DNA from 4 places in the Ruminococcus sp. Marseille-P328 genome. Region 4 is predicted to be linked to each of the others. Evidence: riboswitches for the same ligand, from Rfam matches in the RefSeq annotation. Region 4 holds a riboswitch; each other region holds the start of a gene.

Region 1 (3,218 bases), on a different contig from region 4:
GTATTCCAGAAGCGGTGGTTGTGTTCCACTTCCGGTTCCGGAAGATGCCCCTCTCTTCGTAAAAGATTATAGTGAGTATTATAAAGGCAGATGTTATCATAAAAGGAGCCTGAATTCCAATGGGGGCTGGAACAGTATTGGATGTATGTCATTTATGAATCAGCCAATATTAAAGTATTGTAATGAAATCAGAAGTGCAGTCCTTATCGTTCATGGAGAAAAAGCGCACAGTTATTATTTTGGAAAAGATGCTTATGAAAATATGATCAAGGACAGCAAGTACACATCCAATAAAGAGTTGCTGACAATTCCAGGGGCTGTTCATACAGATCTTTATGATAATCTGGATGTAATCCCATTTGATAAAATCCAGAAATTTTTTAAAGAAAATGGGGTTGGTTAATCATGACATTTGAAGAATATTTGAGTAATATGAATCACGGATATACTGTAGACGGTGGAAGTGAAGACCATCTGATCATGCATGAGCTGTCTCAAAGGGCATTAAAAATAACGATGGAGTTGAATAACAAATATCATACAAAAGAAGAAATTGTACAGCTTGCTTTGCCATATGAGATCCTCCTTCAGCATGCCTCTATTGTATCATGCTTATGTGTATTTGGAATTTCCCAGTCATCACTGGGAAGAATCATGGCGCAGGAAAACCTGCCGTCGCTGATCACACTTGAAAAAATATGTACAGCTTTGGGCGTGACATTATCACAGTTTTTTCAGGAAGGTAATTCAGAGAATCTGACAGAAAAACAGAAAGAAGTTTTAAGGATATGGAATAATCTGAGTACAAATGAGCAGGAAACAGTGATGTCAATGCTGCGTGGTCTTCGGAAGTAGAAGAATAGTTCGAGTATATGTATCGGCTGTTCTTTTTTTATTTTTGTCGTTAAAACGGTAATGTTTTCTTGTGTATACTAGAGCATTAAAGTATAATGAAATCAGTTTTTTTGCATAAGTATTAAAGCTATAATAAGGAAATCGGCAAACCAGATGAAAGTCTGGGACGCAAAGCTATAGGGCCTGTAAAATGGCAGCCAGTTGCATGAAATGAGGTTGCACTGTCTGTTTGGCAGTGCTTTTTTATGGTAGAGCACTTGAATAAGTAATACAGAAGCTGTTTGGAAAAATAGCGGGGAGGTTATTGACAATTAATGAATGTAAAATTAAAATCTGGAAGCAAGCAACTGTAGCCTAGAGGAGGGGAGAAAGATGAAGAAGTGCAAATTAGTACAGAATATAATGAATTTCAAATTTTGTTACATTATATTTTGCACAATTATATGTTTTATTGTTTTATCCGTTCCTACATTTGCCAAAGAAAACTCTGACAATGTTATCCGGGTAGGATCTTTTGAAGAAACTTATAATACCGTCAATGAAAAGGGAGAAAGAAGCGGCTATGGTTATGAGTATCTTCAAGATATTGCAGGTTATGCAGGATGGACATATAAATACATAACAAGTGATTGGAAAAACTGCTTTACACAGTTGGAAAATGGAGAGATTGATATTCTTGGTGACATTTCCTATACAGACGAACGTGCTGAAAATATGCTTTTTTCCGATATGCCTATGGGGGAAGAGAAATATTACATCTATACGGATGCATCCAATATGGATCTTACAGCAGGAAATCTGGATTCTTTTGAGGGAAAAAATATTGGTGTGTTTAAAGATAATATAACGGAGGATGTGCTTAACGAATGGGAGTTAAAGTATGGTCTGCATATGCAGCATGTCAATGTTTCTAATACCGCAGAAGTTATGGACAAACTGTCGAAACATGAAATTGACTGCTTCGTTTCGGTAGAAGAATCCCGTTGGGAAGAATCGGATATTTCACCGCTTACAAGTATTGGAGAGACAGAAATCTATTTCGCTATAAATCCAGAACGTCCGGATATCAAAGAAGCACTGGATAGTGCTATGCGCAGAATCAAGGATGACAACCCATTTTACACAGATGATCTCTACAGGCGTTATCTTTCTGCACAGAGCAGCTCGTTTCTTTCAAAAGAAGAAAGTGAGTGGATCGGGCAGCATGGTGCAATCCGGATAGGGTATCTGAATCAGGATGGAGGTATCAGCAGTGTAGATCCATCAACAGGTAAACTGACAGGTGTTATTACAGATTATGTGGATCTTGCAGAAAATTGTCTGCAAGGTCAGACTCTGGAATTTGAATTAAATGGATATGAGACAAGAAGTGAACTGCTTCAGGCATTGCAGGATGGAAAAATAGACCTGATTTTTCATGCAAACCAGAATCCATACTTTGCAGAAACAAATGGATTTGCTTTGTCGGATACGCTGTTGACTCTCAATATGGCAGCAATTACGGCAAAGGATTCTTTTGATGAAAATAAAGAGAATATAGTTGCCGTTGAAAAAGATGATTTTGCATTGAAAGCATATCTTTCATACAATTATCCGCAATGGAAGGTTGTGGAATATGAAACATCAGATGCAGCAGTAAAAGCAATGCAGAAAGGGGAGACGGATTGTATTGTAAGCAATTCAGGTACTGTTTCAGACTATTTGAAAAATAATAAGCTTCATAGTGTTTTCCTGACAAAAGAAGCTGATGTTCCATTTGCTATTCTGCAGGGAGAACCGGTTCTTTTGTCCATTCTGAATAAAACACTGACATCTATGCCTACAACTCAATTTTCAGGTGCAGTAGTTTCGTATAATGCTTCCTTACGAAAAGTTACAGCGAAGGATTTTATTCAGGACAATTTACTGACAGTTTCACTTATCGCTGGAATTTCTTTTTTCGTTGTTCTGTGTATAATTCTTGATTCTTTGAAAAAATCAAAACGTGCGGAAGAAAAATCCAAGAAGTCTGCTGAGCAGGCATTGAAGCTGAATCAGGAGCTTGAAGAAAAACAGCAGGAATTACAAAATGCACTTGTAGAAGCACAGAGTGCCAATAAGGCTAAGACTTCCTTTTTAAATAACATGTCTCATGATATCAGAACACCGATCAATGGTATTATTGGTATGCTTACGATTCTTGAGAAAAGCGGAAATGATGCTGAGCGGGCAAAGGATTGCATGAATAAAATACATGAGTCATCGAAACTGCTACTATCATTGATAAATGATGTTTTAGATATGGCAAAGTTAGAATCAGATACAGTGGTTTTTGGTGATGAATCCATCAATCTGGATCAGGTATGTCAGGAAATCACGGAGTC
Region 2 (3,218 bases), on a different contig from region 4:
TGTACATGTTGATTCTATAGCTGAATCTACTACAATGGTATGCTCTATTTTAGCAATTCTTTCTATTTTGATTTCATTACATCTGCTACAAGTATATGTTTTTTCTCCATTCTCCGTACAAGTAGGTTCTTTGGTTATCGTTCCTTCATCCCACATATGACCTAATGCTGGAACACTTTTCTGCTCTAGTATCACTTCTCCACATATCGAGCAATGACTTCCTTCTGTTTTACCTGGCTGTACACATGTTGCTTCTACAGCTGGATTTATTGCAACTGTATGACCTGTTGCAGGTATCTCCTTGATTAAAGCATCTCCACAGAATTTACAAGTTTCAGTTTTTTCTCCTGCTTGAGTACATGTTGCAGCCTTAGTAATTTGTTCTTCATATACATGAGTATGATTTGGATCATAATTATAATATACTTTGGCTTTACATAATTCTGTTTCGATAACACCTATTGCATCCCACTCTTCACTTGTGCCAGTATATTTTACCACCTTTAATCCGCATCCAAGAAATGCAATATTACTAATATATTTAACGTTTTTAGGAATAGTAATATCATTCATATTTAAACAGCCACAAAATACACCATCTTCTATTCTAGTAACATTTTCTGGTACTATTATGTTGGTTAAATTTTTACAATCAATAAATGCATATGGTCCAATTTTAACAACACTTTCTGGTATTACAACATTTTCCAATTTATTACAAGTGTCAAACGCATTTCCACCAATACTTGTTATACCCTCTGGAATTACAATATTTGTCAAATTAGTGCACTTTTCAAATGCACACTCCCCAATTGTTGTTACTCCACTATTTATAATAATGTTAATTATATTTTTTGATTTCCATGGTGCATATTTATTTATATAATAATCATACATCTTACCAGTACCACTAATGGTCAATGTATATCCATTAGTCCCATCTCCGGTAATTGTATAAGTCAGATCATCTCCGCATTTTCCAGTCTCAACAACACCTTCGGCATCAGCAAATACCTGAGTTTCTGGATCAGTTTCATCTTCTAACTCTTCTTCGGCTACAAAATCTTCACTCTCACCATCTGAAAATCCAGTGAAATCCTCTGAGCCTTGATCTATTTCCGGTACAGATTCTCTCACATCTTCAACAGATTCTTCAGTTACATCTTCTGTAATCTCTTCACCATCAGAGAATCCATCTTCCAAGGCAACATCTTCTGCAGCGAACACATTACCAGGCATTCCCGAAAATGCTATTGCAGATGATAACAATACTGCTAAAATCCTTTTCTTCCTCATATCTCTTTTCCTCCTTAAAATAAAAGCACTACTTACCAGAATATATTTCAGACAAGCAATGCTCTTTTCACGTTGCAACTGGCTACCATTTTACAGGCCCTATAGCTTTGCGCCGTAGCCTTTCGACTACTTTGCCTGATATTCGGTTTTTGCTTGATTTATATAAGCAAAATTATACGCTTATGGTATGGGAAAGTCAACAAATACATGGTACAGTTTGGTCTTATATTGGATGTTTTTCATAAATTTTTATGGTATTTTAAGGATAGTGGTGCTATACTTGAGGAAAATAGATTGTGGTAACGTTATTAATGAAAAGGAGCATCTTATATGGGCGAAATAACAATCTCCAAAATATTTGAGCAAAATATAAATGGCGAAACCAAACGCTTTTTTCGAGAATATCGTATTACCTGCGAGCAGCTTACAGAAAGTACAAGATTTTGTCATAAATACAATCAAAATTGTTTTGTGTGTTCTTTAAAATTTGAACAGTTCCCAAAAAAGGGTGAAAATATTGCCTACTGCGAAGGCTCCAACACTACACTTGTATCTAAAGCAAAAGAAAATAAACCAATAACAATTATTAAGCGTAAAAAGAAATGTCCAAATGTCGAACACCTAAAAAAAATTGATCCAACGAAACCCATAGTACAACTTGAAACGGCCAAAAAGTTAGCTCGTATTAAGCCTTCAGCTATTACGCATAAAAGCTCTAATATTTTTGAACGTCACCCGAATGCTAAAATTGTGCCAAACGTTGCCCCTAAACCAAATTTGTCTCCAAGCAAAAAAAGGCACAAAAAGAAGAATAACAGCGTAAGCAACAATACATCTTCACCGGTTGGAAGAACATTAACAACTTCTCCTAAATATGCTTTTACCAAAATGAAAATCCATCGATCCAGAAAAAAAAATAGATATACTATATCTCCTCAAAAATATAGCACTTGCTGGAGATGCGGTGCCCCTTGTTATGGTGGAACACATTACTGTTTTGAACATCTGAAAGAAAACAACGAATATTAATACCTGTTATAAAAATACATAATGGAGGTTCCAACCGTGAAAAGCAATTCCGTTTACCAAAAGAAGAAGCCTCGCATGTATGATGGTAGGAAAAGTGTTTTGCATGTGCCTGATAGTGGATGCAACTTCTATAAAACACGAAAAACTGGAAGACTGGGATCAACTGTGAAAATTATATAGTAGATAAAAAATCTTGCAAACTTGACAGCAAAATATGTATAGATTCTTCTCGTTGTCCATTTTACAAAAGAAAGAAGCCAACAAAGAAATAATTACTGCAATTCCTAATGTTGATACTCTGCCTGGATCAAGCTTCCCAGGAATATTATATATCAGCCACACAGAGCCACGATAAATCAAAGGCGATACAGTATAAAAATCGCCCCTTTCAAATCCTTATATTTACTGGCTTCTCAGAGAGTCAAAATAAAGTCGAACCGTATCGAAAAAAGTCAATGTTTATAAGGGTTTACGGACTATGAGACATGAAATTTTGTGCAATTTTTGTTATTTATTTAACAATCTAATTTTGCACAAGCCCTTTAAAAATAAGGATTTATACGATACCATGGTCGATACCTTGAAACACTTGCAAGTACATGCAATCCCTTATAAATACTGCTATCGCAACGCTTCAAAATGTGATTATATTGTTATTTTTTTAACAATATATATTTAAAGGTGGAGGGGGTACTTTTTACTAGCCATAAAAACACTACCACTGCTCCCCCAGGGGGTACTTATAAACTCTGGAATTTTTACATGCCCCGGTCAAATACATGTCGGTATATACCGCAGAAATTATTTTCCAATCTGGCAGTAGGGCAAAAAAGAGAGACCATTTCTGATCCCTCTTCCACCAGCTCTTATGAATAAAATGTTAATGATACAAC
Region 3 (3,218 bases), on a different contig from region 4:
AGGGCAGTTATGGAGCAGATAACAATTAAAGAGGTTGCGAAACTGTGTGGCGTAGGAGTCAGCACGGTGTCCAGGGCTATTAACAATCACCCGGACATTAATCCTGAAACGAAACAGAAGATTCTGGATATTATCAAAGAGTATAATTATGTACCGAATAACAGTGCCAGAAACCTGAAACGAGCTGATTCAAATACGATCGCAGTTATGGTAAAAGAAATCAGCAACCCATTCTGGGGTGTTATGCTGCATGTGTTGGAGAAAAAGGTTCGTGAAAGAAAATACTGCCTGGTATTGCAGAATGTAGCAGATGATGAAGATGAAGTTGAGCTTGCGCTTCAACTGGAAAAAGAGAAAAAGGTCAAGGGAATCATATTTCTTGGTGGTATGTATGATTATGATGAGTCAAAGCTGAGAATGGTGAGGGTTCCGTATGTGATCGCCAGTTCCGGAAAAACAATTCCGGAGGATACTGGATCTTATACTCGAAGCGCTCTTGTAACAATTGATACAGAGATCGAGAGCCAGAATATGGTTGATTATCTGTGCAGCTGTGGACATAAAAGAGTTGCGTTCATTACTTCCGGAGATGAAGGTCTGGGAAGGTGCCATCTGAATGGCTATAAAAGGGCATTGGAGAAAAATGGACTGGAGTACGATGAGAAGCTTATAGTCCGTTTAAAGCCGGGGAATAGAATTTATACTATTGAGAATGGTTATAACAGTACCCGTGAGCTTTTGGAATCAGGAGTAGATTTTTCCTGTATTTATGCTATTTCAGATACTTTGGCTGTAGGAGCCTGCAAAGCAATTATTGACAGCGGTAAAAGAGTACCGGAGGATTATTGCGTGGCAGGGGCTGATGGACAGGATATTGCAGAATATTATCATCCATCTATTACTACTTTGGAATATCCCAGAGTGGAAACTGCACAGCAGAGTATTCGTACTTTGTTTGACATGATTGACCGGAAAAAGGTGGTTAAACGGCAAATGCTGGCCGGAAGACTCATAGAACGGGAATCTACACGTAAACTGTGAGGGGTGTATGTTACTACCCAGACAGCGAAAAGAAATCTGTGAAATTATTTGAGAATGATTATCAGTTGTTACGGTCAGCTCAGATAGTTTTACAGATTTTTTCATTTTTGTATTTTTTAGACGGATTTTTGTGAATTTTAACAAAGAAAATCCGTTGACAAAAGTGAGGACTTGCTCTATTATAAGAAATGAATAAAAGGCAAACCTGTTGAAAGACAGGGACGCAAAGCCAAGGGTCTAAGGTCTCAGGACTATGACAGCCGGTTGCCGCATTGATATTGATTAGGTAATGTAATATGACAGGAGACGTGGTTCTTCTATTTGTGGCGACCGTTTATTTAATCTGATAAACGGTTTTTTTATTTCCACAAACTGATGGGACTGATAGTTTCCGGATAGCGGCAAGTCAGTTACATTATGGTTCAAGAAAGGTGTGTTATTTATGAAAGGAAAGAAATTAGCAGAGTGGCTCGCAAATAAAAAAGTTGTTTCCAGTTGTGCTGCTATAGCATTGGCAGCAGTGATCGGCGGCGTTTCATTATTCTCAGGAGTAGGAGAAACACCTGAATTCCCCAGTTACACAGATCCGATCATGGAGACTTCCATCATAGAAGATGAAACTCCACTGGCTTCCCAGCCGAAGACTACTGTGAAGACTACCTCCAGTACCAAGACAACTAGGAAGACTGTTAAATTAAAAAAGGCTTCCAAGAAGAGCTATACCAAGAAACTGAAAACCAAAACAAAAGTAACCAATAAAACAAATAAATCCGGTAATACAACAGTAGATACCAAGACAACCGTTGTTACCAAAGCAACAGCGAAATACACCAAGAAATCCAAAAAGAAAGTTGTTACATCCAAGATCACAACAACTGTTCAGACAACAACTACACAGCAGGTATCAATTAACAATGAGACCGCTGTAAGCACTACTTCTTCTGGTACTTCTGCTGCCCAGGTAACTGCAGCAGCAAACTCTTCACAGAACCAGAGCAAACACGAGGAAAATGTAGCAAGTGTTGCAGGCAAGATGGACAATCGTGTAATTGCAGCATATCAGCAGCTGGGATTTAAGCTTGTTGTTGATCCATCCGTCAACTATTCAGGATATTTTGATGCAAGATCAAGATCTATTACAATGAAGCAGATTGATGATTCTGTTTATCATGAGCTGGGTCATTTCCTTGCATTTATCGCAGGAAATGCAGATAAGACAGCAAGCTTCCAGAGCATTTTTGCAGCTGAGAAGGCAAATGTTACAGCTTTTAATAAAGCCTATGTAACACAGAATGCTTCCGAATATTTTGCAGAATCTGTTAAGGATTACATCCTGAACAATGCTTCCCTGAAGAGTAGCAGACCACAGACTTATGCAGCTGTTCAGAATGCACTGAATCAGATTACAGACGCACAGGTCGCTAAGATCCAGAAGATTTACGGAGCGTTCTGGAATTAATAATTTTAAAGATGACCGGCACCCGGAGAAATATCTCCGGGTGTTTTATTGTGAATAGCACAGGCGTGGGAAACCGGTATTTTATAAAAAGGTAAGTGACAGCTGGTACTTATCTTTGGGTCACCGGGAGAACAGGACTCTTATATATGTCGAAGAGTCGGGATATGCGTCGACAGAAAATTCTTGCAATGAAAAACCTTAGGTGTGTATAATACAAAACAAAGGTTATCACTTTCTTGCAGGCAGGGATAGATATATTTGGAATGGATGTAGACACGGCGCCTGAAATGTGTTAAAATAAACTTTAATAAGTTTTTTGAAGGATGTTTTTATAATTCAGTATATAGCTTCTGTCTAATCAGACATTTGTATCCCGTTAAATCAAAATTGAAATGTGTTTTAGAATTGTATTAGTCGAAGAGGTAGATGATTGATGAAAGAAAAGTATGAATCATTATCCCTGGCTACGCTGAAAGACTTGGCAAAAGCCAGAGGACTGAAGGGCATTTCTACTATGAGAAAGCCTGAATTAATTGAACGTATGCTGGAAGAGGACAGGAAAGAACAGACTGCAGAAAATGAGCAGACTATTTCCGGAACAGCAGAAGAGAATACCATACCTGCAAGACCAGAGCCTGTGGCAGCAGAAAAAACAGAAAATACGGGAAGTGTTTCTTCACCGGAGAGAAGAGAAGCACCAACCAGATCCCGTACCATT
Region 4 (3,218 bases):
CCTTCCTTTCCAACATGTCTCACGATATCCGGACACCAATGAATGCGATCATCGGCTTTACCACACTGGCTGTAAGCAATATTGATGATAAAAACAAGGTTCGGGATTATCTGGGAAAGATCCTTTCCTCCAGTAACCATCTGCTTTCCCTGATCAATGATATCCTGGATATGAGCCGGATTGAGAGCGGAAAGATCCATCTGGAAGAAACGGAGGTCAGTCTGTCGGATGTGCTTCATGATCTGAAGACGATCATCAGCGGGCAGATCCATGCGAAACAGCTGGAGCTTTATATGGATGCCATGGATGTGACAAATGAGGATGTCTATTGTGATAAGACACGACTGAATCAGGTGCTGCTGAATCTTTTGTCCAATGCGATCAAGTTTACTCCTGCTGGCGGAACCGTTTCTGTCCGGCTGAAACAGTATCCGGGTCTCCAAAGAGGCAGTGAACTGTACGAGATCCGGGTGAAGGATAACGGAATCGGTATGAGTCAGGAATTTGTACAGAAGATCTTTTCTCCTTTTGAGAGGGAGCGGACTTCCACTGTAAGCAGGACTCAGGGTACAGGACTTGGTATGGCCATCACCAAGAATATTGTGGATATGATGGGCGGCACCATTGAGGTCCGGACAGAGCAGGGGAAAGGTACCGAATTTATCGTCCGACTGCCATTCCGGACTCAGCCTGAGCACCAACGTATAGAGAAGATCATAGAGCTGGAAGGTCTTAAGGCTCTGGTTGTAGATGACGATTTTAATACCTGTGACAGCGTGACAAAAATACTTGTGAGGGTTGGAATGCGTTCGGAATGGACACTTTCCGGTAAGGAGGCTGTTCTGCGTGCACGACAGTCTATGGAGCTTGGGGATGCCTTCCATGCTTATATCATCGACTGGCGACTGCCGGATATGAATGGTATTGAGGTCACCAGACAGATCCGCAGTCTTGGTGACGATACACCGATCATTATTCTGACTGCTTATGACTGGTCAGACATCGAAGTGGAAGCCAGGGCTGCAGGAGTAACTGCATTCTGTGCGAAACCTCTGTTTATGTCCGATATCAGAGATACCCTGATGACTGCCATTGGCCAGAATCAGGCTGAGCAGGAGAAGCCTGTTCTTCCGGCGGCATGCTCAGATTTCAGAGGCAGATGTATACTGCTTGTGGAAGACAATGAGCTGAACAGTGAAATTGCGGTGGAGATCCTTAATGAATATGGCTTCCTGGTGGATACTGCAGAAAATGGGGCAGAGGCAGTAGAGAAGGTCAAGAGGTCGAAACCGGGCGGTTATGATTTGGTGCTGATGGATGTGCAGATGCCGGTAATGAACGGATATGAGGCCACGAAGCAGATCCGTGCCCTTAGGGATCCGGCACTGGCAGGAATCACCATCCTTGCCATGACGGCCAATGCTTTTGACGAGGACAGAAAGAAAGCGTTGGAATGCGGTATGAATGGATTCTTATCCAAGCCAATCGTTATAGAGGAATTGATCAGTACATTACAAAATAATCTGACAGATTAGTAATAAAAACCTGCTAAGAAGTTCGGTTAACAACTTTTTAGCAGGTTTTCAAATTATTTTTAAGCGTTAAAGCGGTGAGGTTTTTCTTGTGTAAAGTGGAGCAAGGGAGTATAATAAAATCAGTTTTTTTGTATAATTTTAAATGCTCTAATATGGAAATCGGCAAAACAGATGAAAGTCTGCGACGCAAAGCTACAGGGCCTGTAAAATGGCAGCCAGTTGCATGAAATGAGATGCGCTGCCTGTTTGGCAGCGTTTTTATCACCCGGGGCATTGCAGAGATGATGGAAATTACACAGCAGCAGTACACAGCAACAGGGATGAATGCACATATTGCAAAACCGATTGATATAAAAACAATACTTGCTGTTTTTGACCTGGTGTTTGGAACATCATAAAACACAAACGGATGAAGGAAATAAAAAATATGGATAAAAGTAGAAAAAAATCAGCCGTACTATTTGCATGTATATTTGTGGTCCTGGGAATGTGGATGATGTTATCGGTACACTGCCAGGCTGCTGAAACGAATAATGATGAAAAACAGCCACAGACCATCCGTGTCGGCTCATTTGAGGATACCTTTAATTATGTCGATAAAAACGGTGTCAGACGAGGTTATGGCTACGAGCTCATGCAGGCTCTGGCAGGTTATACCGGATGGAAATTTGAGTATGTGAAATGTGACTGGTCCAACTGTTTTGATAAGCTTGAAAATGGTGAGATTGATATCATGGGCGATATTTCTTACACCGATGAACGTGCACAGAAGATGCTTTTCCCGGATGAACCCATGGGTGAGGAAAAATATATCCTTTATGCTGATTTATCGGATACGGATATTGGGACGTCTGATTTCAAGTCTATGGATGGGAAACGTGTAGGTGTGCTCATGGGGACTGAGCCTGAAATCATGCTGACAGAATGGGAAAATAAGAATGGCATACATACAAAACATGTAAATGTGAATAGTGATGATGATGTCGAAAAGAAATTAGCGAATCATGAAATCGATTGTTTTGTATCTCTGGAGGAATCCATCTGGTCTGAACAGGGAATATCATCCGTTACCACGATTGGTAAATCCGGCATATATTTTGTAATAAATAAAGAGCGCAGCGATATCAAGACAGAGTTGGACTGGGCTATGCGTCAGCTGGATCAGGATAGTCCTTTTTTCAAGGCGGATCTGTATAAAAAGTATTTTACGCTTGATTATTGTCAAAGTCTTACAGGCGGAGAAAAGTCCTGGTTGGAAGAACATGATGGGATCCGGATCGGATTTCTGAGTAATGATGCGGCAGTATTTTCCCTGGACGAAGAGACTGGAAAATTTACCGGTATGCTGGCAGAATATTTCTCTTATGCCAAAGACTGTCTGGGAAATCAGATACTGGAATTTAATATACAGGAATATGATGAATATGATGAAATGCTTCAGGCTTTACAAGAACGAGAGATTGACATGATTTTTTATGCTGGCAGGAATCCATATTTTGCAGAAAAAAACGGATATACACTTACAAACACAGCCTGGACCTACAGCCTGATGGCGGTAACAGATGAGGAAAAATTTGATGAGAATAAGGTGTATACTGTAGCTGTGCCCAGGGAAAAATATGCCTTAAAACAGCATATTGCATTCAGTTATCCCCAATGGAAGCTTATAGATTGTGATTCGCT

What was found. A riboswitch is a leader RNA that binds a small molecule or an ion and turns the genes downstream of it on or off. The one in region 4 is predicted to bind cyclic di-GMP.
Region 1: another riboswitch for cyclic di-GMP. It lies ahead of ACESTK_RS01555 (response regulator); the one in region 4 lies ahead of ACESTK_RS05445 (ATP-binding protein).
Region 2: another riboswitch for cyclic di-GMP. It lies ahead of ACESTK_RS17100 (leucine-rich repeat protein); the one in region 4 lies ahead of ACESTK_RS05445 (ATP-binding protein).
Region 3: another riboswitch for cyclic di-GMP. It lies ahead of ACESTK_RS16270 (hypothetical protein); the one in region 4 lies ahead of ACESTK_RS05445 (ATP-binding protein).

The regions. Positions count from the first base shown of each region.
Region 1 covers NZ_CAXUBQ010000001.1:334,545-337,762, reverse strand. The annotation lists gene ACESTK_RS01565 (alpha/beta hydrolase) at 1-403, shown strand, start outside; gene ACESTK_RS01560 (helix-turn-helix domain-containing protein) at 406-855, shown strand; cyclic di-GMP riboswitch class I at 989-1,064, shown strand; gene ACESTK_RS01555 (response regulator) at 1,228-3,218, shown strand, end outside.
Region 2 covers NZ_CAXUBQ010000028.1:19,005-22,222, forward strand. The annotation lists gene ACESTK_RS17100 (leucine-rich repeat protein) at 1-1,296, opposite strand, end outside; cyclic di-GMP riboswitch class I at 1,367-1,442, opposite strand; gene ACESTK_RS17105 (hypothetical protein) at 1,627-2,325, shown strand; gene ACESTK_RS17110 (hypothetical protein) at 3,192-3,218, opposite strand, start outside.
Region 3 covers NZ_CAXUBQ010000025.1:42,349-45,566, reverse strand. The annotation lists gene ACESTK_RS16275 (LacI family DNA-binding transcriptional regulator) at 10-1,041, shown strand; cyclic di-GMP riboswitch class I at 1,230-1,313, shown strand; gene ACESTK_RS16270 (hypothetical protein) at 1,484-2,500, shown strand; gene rho (transcription termination factor Rho) at 2,934-3,218, shown strand, end outside.
Region 4 covers NZ_CAXUBQ010000005.1:120,162-123,379, forward strand. The annotation lists gene ACESTK_RS05440 (response regulator) at 1-1,535, shown strand, start outside; cyclic di-GMP riboswitch class I at 1,687-1,762, shown strand; gene ACESTK_RS05445 (ATP-binding protein) at 1,963-3,218, shown strand, end outside.